Regions from separate parts of the Streptomyces sp. NPDC085900 genome, predicted to be linked through region 2. Evidence: riboswitches for the same ligand, from Rfam matches in the RefSeq annotation. Region 2 holds a riboswitch; each other region holds the start of a gene.
The links. Region 2 has a riboswitch for cyclic di-AMP ahead of ACIGDI_RS12705 (NlpC/P60 family protein). Riboswitches for the same ligand answer to the same signal wherever they lie in the genome.
Positions count from the first base shown of each region.

Region 1: it holds a riboswitch for cyclic di-AMP, as region 2 does, so the genes downstream of both, ACIGDI_RS13620 (transglycosylase SLT domain-containing protein) here and ACIGDI_RS12705 (NlpC/P60 family protein) in region 2, are expected to answer to the same signal.
Region 3: it holds a riboswitch for cyclic di-AMP, as region 2 does, so the genes downstream of both, ACIGDI_RS05465 (C40 family peptidase) here and ACIGDI_RS12705 (NlpC/P60 family protein) in region 2, are expected to answer to the same signal.

Region 1 is NZ_JBITSP010000003.1:899,177-903,647, forward strand. It holds gene ACIGDI_RS13615 (polyprenyl synthetase family protein) at 1-250, opposite strand, end outside; cyclic di-AMP (ydaO/yuaA leader) riboswitch at 898-1,074, shown strand; gene ACIGDI_RS13620 (transglycosylase SLT domain-containing protein) at 1,080-1,562, shown strand; gene ACIGDI_RS13625 (HAD family hydrolase) at 1,590-2,402, opposite strand; gene ACIGDI_RS13630 (FAD-dependent oxidoreductase) at 2,579-3,781, opposite strand; gene ACIGDI_RS13635 (ATP-grasp domain-containing protein) at 3,848-4,471, opposite strand, start outside.
Region 2 is NZ_JBITSP010000003.1:714,865-719,335, reverse strand. It holds gene ACIGDI_RS12720 (response regulator transcription factor) at 1-297, shown strand, start outside; gene ACIGDI_RS12715 (NlpC/P60 family protein) at 301-1,374, opposite strand; gene ACIGDI_RS12710 (hypothetical protein) at 1,782-2,135, shown strand; gene ACIGDI_RS12705 (NlpC/P60 family protein) at 2,208-3,374, opposite strand; cyclic di-AMP (ydaO/yuaA leader) riboswitch at 3,383-3,554, opposite strand; gene pcrA (DNA helicase PcrA) at 3,809-4,471, shown strand, end outside.
Region 3 is NZ_JBITSP010000002.1:149,651-154,121, reverse strand. It holds gene ACIGDI_RS05475 (ATP-dependent Clp protease proteolytic subunit) at 1-537, shown strand, start outside; gene ACIGDI_RS05470 (hypothetical protein) at 545-853, shown strand; cyclic di-AMP (ydaO/yuaA leader) riboswitch at 1,155-1,366, shown strand; gene ACIGDI_RS05465 (C40 family peptidase) at 1,370-1,843, shown strand; gene ACIGDI_RS05460 (ATP-binding protein) at 1,940-2,395, opposite strand; gene ACIGDI_RS05455 (helix-turn-helix domain-containing protein) at 2,609-3,460, shown strand; gene ACIGDI_RS05450 (DUF397 domain-containing protein) at 3,480-3,707, shown strand; gene ACIGDI_RS05445 (8-amino-7-oxononanoate synthase) at 3,749-4,471, opposite strand, start outside.

The DNA of each region.
Region 1 (4,471 bases), 180 kb from region 2:
CCACGACCACGGCCGACGGCACCACGCCGGGCGCATACGGGTCACCGAACTGGGCGGCGAGCATCACCAGCAGCGGGCGGAAGCGCTTTCCACCCGCTCGCACCAGGTGCTGGGCGGCCTCCGTGATGAAGGGGACCTCGCTCTTGGTGGCTTCGAGCAGGCCCTCCTCGACAGCCACCAATCCGGCCTGGACATCGGCTTCCAGAGCCTGGTCCCGCACGCTCAGCCCGAACGGCCCGACGACGGTCACGAGGGGTCTCCTGTCTGCTGGTGTCTACTGGCTGGTTACGCGGTTTGTCGATAGGTCGCTGCCATCACTCAAGTCAGCGTATCCGGTCGCCTTTCGATCACCCATGCCGCCCGCCCGTCCAGCAGGGGCGGTATGGGATCACGCCCGGTATGTTTCTGATCACCTCATAACAATGCATTTTTACTGACTTGCTCTGCGGGGGGCGATTCCCCTTTCGACGCGCCCGGGCCGTGACGGCATGGACATGGCGGCCGCTCCCGGGGACTCAAGGGGTTACGGGGGTTCCGGCGCACGACCCCGGGCGACACACGCAAAGGCATCACCCGGAGCGAGGGCCCCCGAGGGCGAGCGAACTCCCACGGGCCGCCCATTGACTATGAGTTGGGCCCATTGCCCGATTTGACGCGCTTGTCGACACCCGTGACTTGGCTCACTCGACGCCAAGATCCACATTCCGGGCGATTTCGGCCGATCCACCTTCCCGGAAAAGCGAGTTGAGGCTTGGCAAGCGCAAAGGATCAAGCACCCCAAAGCCCCCACACCGAGGTCAAGCGGCCCGATGTGTGACTCCGCCGCTTGTTCCGGACATGTGCTGTCGCATACGTTCCCGCCTTGCCGGGCGGACGCCTAATCCTGCCGCCGCCCGTTCTCCACCATCGACCAACTCACGCACGGCAGGAGCGGGGGAACCAGGTAAGCCGCCGGACGGGCGTCCCAGGACGCCCTCACCGGCTTGGGGTGAAGTCGTGTCGTCGTACGGCGGCGCGGCCGGGCAGCTCCCGCCCGAACCCGACAGCTCACCTCGCAGGCGACGGAGAGGAAACCCGCCATGCCCGCAACCGCTCGCCACCGCCTCACCAAGCGATCCCGCCTCGTCCGCAAGCTCGCCGTCATCGGAACGGGCGCCGCCGTTCTCGCCCTTCCGGTCGTCGGCGCGACCAGCGCCTCCGCGGCGACCGACAGCGTCGTCACCGCGTCGTCGCTCGGCTACAGCAACAACCTCGACGGCTGGATCCGGGCGTCCCTGCAGGTCATGGCCCAGCACGGCATCCCCGGCACGTACGACGGCATCTACCGCAACGTCATGCGCGAGTCCTCGGGCAACCCCTACGCCATCAACAACTGGGACTCCAACGCCCTGGCCGGCACCCCCTCCAAGGGCCTGCTGCAGGTGATCGACCCGACGTTCGCCGCCTACCACGTCGCGGGCACGGCGTACGACCCCTACGACCCGGTCGCCAACATCACCGCCGCCTGCAACTACGCGTACCAGCGCTACGGCTCCATCGACAACGTCTACGGCGCCTACTAGGCCGGCGAGGCGAAGGACCGTCAGGTCCTAGACCCGCGCGAACAACCGCTCGAGGACGACGGCAATGCCGTCGTCCTCGTTCGACAGGGTGACCTCGTCGGCCACCGCCTTCAGCTCGGGATGGGCGTTGGCCATGGCGATGCCCCGGGCGGCCCAGTCGAACATCGGGATGTCGTTGGGCATGTCGCCGAACGCGAGCGTCTCCCCCGGGCCCAGGCCGAGGTGTTCGGCGGCCAGCGCGAGGCCCGTCGCCTTGGTGATGCCGCATGGCTGGAGTTCGACGGTCCCGGGTCCCGACATGGTGACGGTGGCCAGGGAACCGACCACCGACCGCGCCGTCGCCGCCAACTCGTCGTCGGACAGGTAGGGATGGCGCAGCAGCACCTTGCTGATCGGCTCGCACCACAGGTCGTCGCGCCGGTCGACGCGTACGGCGGGCAGGGTCGGGTGCGGCATCAGGTACCCGGGCTCGATGAGCGTGAGCCCGTCGACGCCGTCCTGGTCGACGGCCGCGTACACCTGGCCCACCTCGGCCTCGATCTTGCCGAGGGCCGTCTCGGCCAGCTCCCGGTCCAGCGTGACGGACCACAGCAGACGGTCCGCGCCGGCGTCGTACACCTGCGCGCCCTGCCCGCACACCGCGAGCCCCGTGCTGCCCAGATCGTCCAGGAGCGGCCGCACTCTGGGGGCCGGGCGGCCGGTCACCACGAGGTGCCGGGCCCCGGACTCCGCCACGCGCGCGAGGGCGGCGAGGGACCGGTCGGACAGCGTGTCGTCGCCTCGCAGAAGGGTGCCGTCCAGGTCGGTGGCGATGAGTGCATATGCGGTGGGTGCGGCCATGATCAGAGAATACGGACAGGACGCACCGCCGACTCATCGCGAACCGGACGACCGCCCCGTTCACCGGCGTCACTCGGTCAACTCCCGTACCGGTTCCTGCCCTTGATCACGGCCCGTGGCCCTGGACCGTGGGGCCCGGCACTCGCCGGACCCCTTCGGCCGCGTCCGTCAGGGTCTCAACCGTGCGCCGCCGCAAGGTGCTTGGCGAGCCTCGGTGAGGCGAACTCCGTGCCGCACACGAACCGCATCACCGGCCCGTACGAGGCCGCGGCGGGCAGACCGGTGAAGTACAGGCCCGGCACCGAGGACACGTATCCGGCGCCCAGCCTGGGCGTGCCGCGGCTGACGGCGAGGCGGGTGCGCAGCTCGTGGCCGAGGAAGTCCATGGCCGCGATGTCCACCCGGTAGCCGGTCGCCGCGATGACGTGGTCGGCCGACAGCTTGTCCGTGCGGCTGTCGAGCGTGCGGACCGTCAGCGTCGGGCTGCCACCGTCGGCTTCCGTGCGCACGATCCGCTCGACCTCGCTGACCTGGACCTTGCCCTCGAAGCGGTCGCGCAGCCACCAGGCGCCGAGCGGGCCGAGGACGCGGCGGACCAGGTAGTGGCGGGTCCGGGCGGGCAGATAGCGGTAGGGCTGCGGGTAGTAGCTGAACGCCCACAGGGACCAGGCGCGGCCGAAGGGCGACTCGGGGCGCAGCCTCGGCTGCTTCCAGGGCGGCGCGCCGAAGTCGACCTTGCCGTGCCCGCGGGAGACCACCCGTACCTGCGCGCCCGCCTCGGCCGCCAGCGCCGCCGTCTCCAGCGCGGACTGGCCGGCGCCGACGACGATCAGGTCCTTGCCCGAGTAGCGCGTGAGGTCGTGGTGCTGGGAGCTGTGGGAGACCGGGCCGGTGGGGGCGGGGCCGTCCGCGGCGGCCGTGGTGAGTTCCGCGGGCAGGCGCGCGAGGCCGGACAGCCCGGTCGCCACGACGACCGCGCGGGCGGTGAACAACTCGCCCGAGTCCAGCTTCAGTTCGAAGCCGCCTCCGTCGCGCCGGTCCACCGAGACCACCCGCACCCGCTCCAGCTCGGGCACCAGTTTCTGCTGGAACCACTCGCCGTAGGCGATGAAGGTCTCGACGGGGATGATGTCCTCGTCCGTCACCAGCCGCTTGATGCCGGCGGCGTCGCAGTAGTCGGCCAGGGTGTGGCCCTGCTGCGGGGCGTCGAGGCTGGAGGCGGCCGGCGTCGACTTCAGGAGCATTCCGGCGGGCATGTGGTCGCGCCAGCTGACCATGGGCTCGCCGAACACACGCACCGGGATGCCCCGGGCGCGCAGATGGGCGGCGGTCGACAGGCCGAAGGGCCCGGCGCCGATGACTGCAACCGGTTGAGTCACGAAGTCCCTCCCCAGGACGTTCACTTTCGTCACTTCGTGTCCGGTTCGGACAGCCGGCGTACCTGGCTAGCTGCTCGAACTGGTTTTGCCGCCGCGGCGGTTGGTCCGCCACAGCTGATACAGGTGCTTCGCGCCCGGCCGCACGAAGCGCGCGAGCATCGTGACGAACGGCAGCGGGTCGTCACCCGCGAGCCAGGCCAGCTCCGTCCCGCTCGCGCGCGCCGGTGCGTGCGGCGTCGTATAGCCGCTGCGGCGGTAGGCGAGCAGGGCGGGCAGGTCGATGTTCTCCACGATGTACCGGTGGCCGGCCCGCTGTTCCCCCTCCGGGACGGGGCGTCCGGTCAGATCGAGATGCATGGCGCGTACGACGTCCACCGCCGACTCGTTCTCGAAGAGCCGGAACTGGGCGCCCATGCGGGGGTTGAAGTCGAGGAGCTTGTACTGTCCGTCGCGCCGGTCGAAGCGCAGGTCGAGGTCGATGACGCCGCTGAAGCCGATCTGTTTGATGAAACGCGCGGCGATGTCGGCGAGTTCCGGGTTGTCGACGACGTACGCGTTCGCCGTCATGCCCGCGTGCGGGGGCCAGGAGCGGACCTTCACGCCCGTGAACATGGCGAGCGGTGTGGAGTTCCGGTCGAAGTAGGCGTGCACGATCCAGTCCTCGGCGTCCTCCCTGGGCAGGTACTCCTG
Region 2 (4,471 bases):
GTCTTCCGGGTCCAGGAGGGGGACGCCGTGTTCTCCCCGCGGCTGGCCGGCTTCGTCCTGGACGCCTTCGCCTCCACCGACGCCCCGCCGGTCGACGAGGACCTGGACCGTCTCACCCAGCGCGAGCGCGAGGTGCTGCGGCTGATCGCCCGCGGGTACGCCTACAAGGAGATCGCCAAGCAGCTGTTCATCTCGGTGAAGACGGTCGAGTCCCATGTCTCGGCGGTCCTGCGGAAGCTGCAGCTGTCGAACCGGCACGAGCTGACGCGGTGGGCGACGGCCCGGCGCCTGGTCTGACACTCACACCACCCGCGTCGCCCCCGCGAAGGGCATCTCGTCGATCGGCGCGATCCGCACCGGGGCCGAGGGGTTCGGGGCGTGGATCATCTGGCCGTTGCCGATGTAGATGCCGACGTGGCTGATGCCGGAGTAGAAGAACACCAGGTCGCCCGGGAGCAGTTCGGAACGGGAGACGCGGCGCCCGGCGTCGATCTGGGCGTACGTCGTGCGGGGGAGGGAGACGCCCGCGGAGCGGTACGCGGACTGGACCAGGCCGGAGCAGTCGAAGGCGTCCGGGCCGGTGGCGCCCCACACATAGGGGCTGCCGAGCTTGGAATAGGCGTACTGGACGGCGGCCGCGGCACGGGAGTCGGGCGCCTGGGCCGTGGCCGGGGCGGGGGCCTGGAGGCCGACGCGGCCTTCCGTGCCCGACCGGGACGCGCGGCCCGTACCGCCGCCGTCCAGCCCGAGCCGTGCGCGCTCCTCGGACGACAGGCCGGACAGCAGCCGCCGCGCCGCGTCCAGCTTGCCGGTGATCGTCTTCTTCTGCCGCGCCAGTTCGGCCTGCCGTGCCTTCAGCGAGGTCAGCTCGACGCGTGCGGTCCCGCGCAACTGCTGGATGTCCCGCAGCTGTTCGCGTACGTCCGCGACGGCCGCCGCCTGCCGGGTGCCGACCCGGTCGACGAACTCGGCGCCGTCCAGGTACCGGTCGGGATCGCTGGAGAGGACGAGCTGCAGCGCGGGGTCCAGCCCGCCGCCCCGGTACTGCGCCGCCGCGATCGAACCCAGCGCCTCCCGCGCCGAGTTGAGCTTCTCCGTCTTGCGTGCCGCCTCGTCCCGCAGGGTCGACAGACGGCGCTCGGCGGCCTGCGCCTTCTCCTTCGCGCCGTCGTACTTCTGGGTGGCGGTCTCGGCCTCCTGGTAGAGCCGGTCCACCTTCGCCTTGACCTGTGCCGGGGTCAGCCGCGGCTCGGCGTGTCCGGTCCCGTCGAAGGCCGTCGCGGTCGCGGCGCCCGCCAGGGCGATCGTGAAGGCCGTACGGGCGGTGCTGCCGCCCAGTGATGCTCGCCGACCGGGCTTGCGATGCGCTGCCACCTGGACTGCACGTCCTTTCGTACGACCACCCCGTCCGGGGCGGCTTACGCGTCCGGCGGCGGCTCGCACAGGGGGAGCGGCCGCCGCCGGACCTTCTCGGCGGTGGTGGCCGACTGCCGCCCCTGGCCCGGGCGGCGGTGGGGAGCCGGTCACCTGGGGAAGGACGCTAAACCTGGCTGTGTCGGTCCGGTAACGCGTTGTGCGGAAGTGCCGTGAGTGCGGCGCCGGGTGACCGGATGCGACCGTGATCCAGGCCCTGCCTCGTCGGGTTCACGCGGTGCGGTGACCGATGTGACGGTTCTCGGGTGCCCCCGGGGGGCGGGGTGCTATGGCGCATATATGCGGCCGACGGATGGAGGAGGGCCGGTGTCGGGTGCCCCTGGCGCCCCTGTCTAAGCTCCGGCCTCATGGACGTACTCATCCATCTCTTCGTCGGCCTGCACATCGTCGGCATCGCCGCGCTCCTCGGCGGCTTCCTCACCCAGATGAAGGCGATGGGGCAGGGCACGGCCCGCTTCGTCCCCGCCATGCTGCACGGGGCGCTGACCATGCTGGTCACCGGCGCGATCCTGGTCGGCCTCAACCAGGCCGACGACCACCACGTCAACAACGTCAAGATCGGCCTGAAGCTGGCCCTGCTGATCGTGATCCTCGGCCTGGTCTACGTGAAGCGGGACGAGGAGAAGGTGGACAAGAGCATGTTCGGGCTGGTGGGCGCGCTCACCACGGCGAACATCTTCATCGCGGTGCTGTGGACCTGACGCGGGCGAGTGGTGGCGCGATGGGGCGCACGGTGATTGCCGTGCGCCCCTGTTGTCGCTGACGCGCCGGGCTCACGCCGGTCTGACCACGCTGTGGATGATGGACTCGCCGCCGTAGTAGATCGACTCCTCGCGGACGTAAGCGCCCGGCTTCGGGGCGTGGATCATCATGCCGTTGCCGATGTAGATGCCGACGTGGCTGATGTCGTCGTAGAAGAAGATCAGGTCTCCCGGCTGGGCGTCGGTGAGGGAGACGGTGGTGCCGGCGTTCACCTGGTCGTAGGTGGTGCGCGGGAGCGTGACGCCGGCGGCCTTCCAGGCGGCCTGGGTGAGACCGGAGCAGTCGTAGGAGCCGGGGCCGGTGGCGCCCCAGACGTACGGCTTGCCGATCTGCGCGCGGGCGAACGAGATCGCCTTCGCGGCCTTGGTGGCGTACGAGGAGTCCGAGGTGCCCGTACCGGTACCGGTGCTGGTGCCGGACGTGGACGTGGAGCCGCTGTCCTGGGTCGCGGCCGCTGCCTCGGCCTGCGCGGCCGCCTGCTGCTTGGCCAGCTCGGCGGCCTTGCGGGCGGCCTCCTCCTGCTTCTGCTTCTCGATCTGAGCGAGCCGCGCCTTCTCCTGGGCCGTCAGCTTCGACAGCAGCTCGCGCGCGGAGCTGAGCTTGCGCTGCACCGTGGACTTGGCGGTCTGCAGGTCGCTCTGCGTCCGGGTGAGCGTCTCCAGACTCCGGGAGGCCTCTTCGCGCTTCTTCATCGTCGCCGACTGCTCGGCGAAGTAGTCGTCGACCGCGGTCTTCTGACGTGAGGTCAGCCGGCCCATCAGCTGCGTCTGGTCGAAGTAGTCCTGCGGGGAGTCGGCGAGCAGGAAGGTCGCCGTGTCGGGTGCGGCGGCCCCGGTGCGGTACTGGGCGGCGGCGAAGGAACCGAGCTGCTCGCGCTCCTGGTTGAGCTTCTGGGCGCGCTTGGCGACGTCGTCGAGGAGGGTGTCGACCTGCTTGCGCTGCTTGGTGGTCTTCTCCTTGGCCGCGTTGTACTTCTCGGTGGCCGACTCGGCCTGGCGGTAGAGGTCGTCGACCTTCTTCTCGACCTCCTCGAGGCTGGGCCGGCCGTCGGTGGAGGGTGTTGCGTCGGCCGTCTGGGACAGCAGTGCCACGGAGGTGAGGGCGGCCGTGGCGAGAGCGGGGGTGCGTATGCCTGGTACACGCGTTCCCGCGGGGCGCGACTTGCGGTGCGACGCCAAGGGAGGCGACTCCTTCCATGCTCCGCCTACCGAGTTAGCTGTCGGGTTCGGGCGGGTGGTTCGGAAGGGTTGCCCTACGGTCCGCTCCCCGCGAGGGGGTCGGGCCGATTCACCCCAAGGTCGGTTGGGTCCCCGGCTCCGGACGGCGCGGCGGCGCCCCGGACTCGGCGGAGGCCACGCGGCCCGGCGACGTTCGCCGGTGGGGGTCGTATGGCCTGCGCGGAACGGTAGCCAACTCGTGTGGCCTCTGTGAAGGATGATGTTCGATATGCCCGATACATTTTCGTGACCTTTGGTCAACCGGTCGCCGCTGGTCACAGACCGTGGCGGAGGGGTGCGGCAGCGTGTGCGGCGGTATCGGATCCGGTCCGGATCCGGCGATGTTCTCAGGGCGGCGGCGGGCTGTCAGTGGGGCCCCCTAGACTCGGAGAGCGATGAGCAGCCTCTTTGACGACAGCTTCCTGGCGGACCTCCAGGCCCCCCGCGGCCACGAGGAACCCCCGCCACCGCCCGAGGACGATCACGTACCGGAGCCCGTTCCGGACGATCTGTTCGGCGGGAAGTTCGACGTACCGCCGGACCGGGACTCCTACTACCGCGACGGCGCCCCGCGTCCGGCGATCGACCCGGCCGCGCTCCTCGACGGGCTGAACGAGAACCAGCGCGCGGCCGTCGTGCACGCCGGCACCCCCCTGCTCATCGTGGCCGGCGCCGGCTCCGGCAAGACCCGCGTGCTCACCCACCGCATCGCCCACCTCCTCGGCTCGCGGAACGTGCACCCCGGCCAGATCCTCGCGATCACCTTCACCAACAAGGCCGCCGGTGAGATGAAGGAGCGTGTCGAGCAGCTCGTCGGCCCACGCGCGAACGCGATGTGGGTGATGACCTTCCACAGCGCGTGCGTGCGCATCCTGCGCCGCGAGAGCAAGAAGCTCGGTTTCACGTCCTCGTTCTCGATCTACGACGCCGCCGACAGCAAGCGCCTGATGGCCCTGGTCTGCCGGGACCTGGAGCTCGACCCCAAGCGCTATCCGCCCAAGTCCTTCAGCGCCAAGATCAGCAACCTGAAGAACGAGCTGATCGACGAGGAGGACTTC
Region 3 (4,471 bases), on a different contig from region 2:
CGGATCGTCTTCCTCGGGACGCAGATCGACGACACCTCCGCCAACGACGTGATGGCGCAGTTCATGCACCTCGAGTACCAGGACCCGGACCGGGACATCTCGCTGTACATCAACTCCCCGGGCGGCTCGTTCACCGCCATGTCGGCGATCTACGACACGATCCAGTACGTCGGCTGCGACGTGGAGACGATCTGCCTGGGGCAGGCGGGCTCCTCGGCGGCGGTGCTGCTGGCGGCCGGCACGCCGGGCAAGCGGTCCGCGCTGCCGGGCGCGCGCATGGTCATCCGTCAGCCCGCGCTGTACGAACCGGTGCAGGGTCAGGCCAGCGACCTGGCCATCCAGGCCGACGAGCTGTCACGGCTGCGCACCCGCCTGGAGGAGATGCTGGTACGGCACACGGGGCGGTCCCGGGAGCAGGTGACCGAGGACATCGAGCGCGACAAGATCCTCGACGCCCAGGAGGCGGTGGAGTACGGGCTGGTGGACCGGATCGTCCCCAGCCGCAGGTCCCCCCTCGCGCCGCCCGCGGGGAGGTGAGCGGCCGGTGCTGCCACCCGAACTCCCGCCGCTGCCCGCCCTCACGCGCGCCGAGGGCGAGTTGATCGACCGTTACCTCGACGTGGTCGACCTGCTCGGCCGCATCAACCCGGCGCACCACGGAGACACGTACCGCGGCCTCCGCGCCGCTCAGGCGCTGGTGACCAAGGCGGCCGAACTGCGCGACGCCCTGGTGCTGATGCACCAGCGGGGCGAGACCGAACTGCACGCCCCCACGCTGGGTCGGGCCATGCGGGTGCTGGACGGCGAGCGGCGTACGGCACGGGTCACCGTGCCGCCGCAGTCCGACAGTTGACGCGACCGTCCGGACCGGGCTTGAAACGGACCAAACGGCGTACCCCCTTTTGGAGTAGACGCGGCTGCTGTTTCGGGACCGTTCCGGTTGCGCAACACGCGTACCCAAAGGGCGGAATGGGACGTTCCGCCCCTGGTCCGGGGCTCCTCGATACCGCGACGGCTGTTCGAAAAACAGGGTGTCCACCCGAACGGGTGAGTGGTGAGTAACGCCACAAATCCCCGATTCCATTGGGATTTTCGGACATCAGTGAGCCAAGATCCCTGTCTGACGACAAGCCCCCGCCACAGCGGCGGGGCGATCCGGGCGGACGCCGAGTCCTGCCGCCGCCCGGATGACCGGTCGACAGGAGTGGATCGGCAGGAGTGGAGGACCCAAGCACGACGGGTCGCCGGCACGGTCACGCCATGACCGGACCGAGCAGCCCTTGGGGTGAAGCCGCAGCAGCGGCCGGGCAACTTCGCCAGCCCGAATCCGACAGGTCATCCTTCACAGGCGGCTGACGAAGGGTTGCGCATGACTGCGCTCAATCGTGTCCCGTCGCTGATGGTCCGGGCCGGCACGGCCTCGGCCCTCACTCTCGCCGCAGTGGGCGGCTCCGTCGTGCTCCCGGGCGTCGCCACCGACGCCGCGGCCGCGACGACGGCGACGAAGGCGCTTCAGGTAGCGGCGTCCAAAAAGGGATCCCCGTACAAGTGGGGCGCCACCGGACCGCGCCGCTTCGACTGCTCGGGGCTCACGCTGTACTCGTTCAAGAAGGCGGGCAAGAAACTGCCTCGTACGGCGGCCCAGCAGTACAACAAGTCCCACCACATCTCCGCGAGCCACCGCAAGGCCGGAGACCTGGTGTTCTTCCACTCGGGCTCGAACGTCTACCACGTGGGCATCTACGCCGGGAAGGGGAAGATCTGGCACGCCCCGAAGACCGGGGACGTCGTGAAGCTCCAGAAGATCTGGACCAGGAGCGTCTGGTACGGCCGGATCAGCTGACTCTCCCGTGGGGGTGGCGGCACCCTGACCTGCCGTCACCCCCACGGGGCTCGACACTTCTTCGCACCCAGGCGTATCGCGCCTGGGCGTCTTGGTTCACGGCTCCTGCTGCCCCGCCGTGACCGGCTGGGCCGGAACGGTCCACGGCAGTTCGATGGAGACCGTCTTGCCGCCCTCTCTCGTGGGCCGCACCCGCAGCTTGCCGCCGCACTCGGCCGCCAGCCAACGGATGATCACCATGCCCCGGCCGTTGTCCTGCTGGACCGCGGCCGGCAGCCGCTTGGGGAAGCGCGGATGGCTGTCGGTGACACCGATCCGCAGTTGCTCGTCACGGTCGAGCCGCAGGTCCACCGTGAAGGTGGGGGACTGCCCGAAGGTGTGCTGTACCGCGTTGGTGGCCAGTTCGGAGACAATGAGGCGGATCGTCTCGGCCGCTTCGGTGTGGGCGGGCAGACCCCATTCCGCCAGCGTGGTGACCACGTAGCCGCGAGCGGCGGAGACCGAGGCCGGCTCGCTCGGCAGAGTGACGGATGCTTCCAGGTGGTCTGCCATGGCGACGTCGTCCCTTTCCCACGGGACCGGAGTCCGACATGGAGCGGATGGTTCGAGTACGGTCCCGGACTGGTGCTTCTTCGCCAGACTGCCATTACCGCGACGGTCACGGGTGGCGATCCACCAAGATATGCATATATCTGTCGCTCAAAGCGGTGAACTCTACGACGGAAGACCGTATTTGGGCGCCCCGGAAGGAGTAAGGAGTACCGCATGCAGAACGGTCCCGCGGTGCGCCGCCGCAAGCTGGGCGCCGAACTGCGCGCCCTGCGCACGGGGGCGGGCCTCACCAGTGGTGAGGCGGCCCGGCTCGTGGGCTGGCACCAGTCGAAGGTGAGCCGGATAGAGACGGGCGCCAGCGGGGTGAAACCGGCCGATGTGCGGTTACTTCTCGACGCCTACGGTGTCGCGGACTCCCAACTGCGCGAGTTGCTTTTGGTGTTGGCGGGCTCCGACGAGGGGGGCGGGCGCCACCACTGGTGGCACGCCTATCGCGGAATTCTCCCGCCCACCTATCGCGACTTCATCAGCCTCGAGTCGCAGGCGAGCGCGATGCGCACGCTGGAGACGTCCGTCGTGCCCGGTCTGCTGCAAACGCCCGAATACGCGCGTGCGGTCACCCGCGCGGCGGTCGACGGACTGGACGACGAACGGCTGGACGCTCTGGTCGAGGTGCGGCTGGCCCGGCAGGACGTACTGCGCGCGGATCCGCCGTTGGAGCTGGCAGCGGTCCTGGACGAGGCGGTGCTGCACCGGGAGATCGGCGGTCCGGACGTCATGGCACGGCAACGCGAACGGCTCCTGGAAGCGGCCCGTCTGCCCCAAGTTCGGCTTCAGGTGCTGCCGTTCGCCGCCGGGGCACATGTCGGTGTCACAGGCCCTTTCGTAATCTTCTCATTTTCGCGCACTTCTGATCTGGACGTGGTTGTTCTCGACCACTTGACGAGTAGCCTCTACCTCGAACGGAAAGAAGACCTGGAGGCCTATACACAGGCCTTCAACGCCCTTCGGATTCATGCCCTTTCACCCGAGGACTCGTTGGATTACATCGCCGCGACAGTTTGACGGCGCGTAAGGAGGCACCATGTCCGCACTGCCTCGGAACGTACCTTCCAGCACCGAACTGCACGGCGTGCGGTGGCTGCGCAGCAGCTACAGCACGGGAGCGAACAACTGCGTCGAGACGGCACTGCCGCACTCCGGCCCATGGTCCGGACTGCTCGCGGTGCGCGACTCCAAGGACACCGCGGGACCCGCGCTGCTCTTCTCCCCCGAGAGCTGGGCGGGCTTCCTCGCGGTCGTCAGGTCCTGATCAGTCCGTGATCGCGCGGCACACGGCCGTGTCACGCCGACTCATGGTCGCGTCTCGCCGATCACCTTCACCGCATGTTCGATCTGCGCCCCGGAGAGGTCCGCGCGGGCGGTCAGCCTGAGCCGTGAGATGCCGTCGGGAACGGAAGGAGGACGGAAGCAGCCCACGGCGAGGCCTGCCGTACGGCAGTCGGCCGCCCATCGCACGGCCCCCTCCGGGGACGGAGCGCGCACCGAGACGACCGCGGCGTCCGGGCGCACCGCCTCGTGGCCCGCGGCGGTCAGCCGCGCGTGCAGTTCCGCCGCCACCTCGCGAGCCCGCGCCGCCCGCTCGGGCTCGCGGCGCAGCAGCCGCAGCGCGGCCAGGGCCGCCCCCGCCGCCGCCGGCGCCAGACCCGTGTCGAAGATGAACGTCCGGGCCGCGTTGACCAGGTGGTCGATCACCTTGGCCGGGCCCAGCACCACTCCGCCCTGACTGCCGAGCGACTTCGACAGCGTGGCCGTCACGACCACGTCGCCGTCGCCCGCGAGGCCCGCCGCCCATACGGCACCCCGGCCCCCGTCGCCCAGGACGCCGAGCCCGTGCGCGTCGTCGACCAGCAGCCCCGCGCCCCGCTCCCGGCAGGCGCCGGCGAAGGCGGCCAGCGGGGCCGCGTCCCCGTCGACCGAGAAGACGGTGTCGGAGACGACCACGGCCGGGCCGTCGTGGGTCCGCAGCGCCTTGCGCACCGCCTCCGGGTCCGCGTGCGGCACGACCTGCGTGCC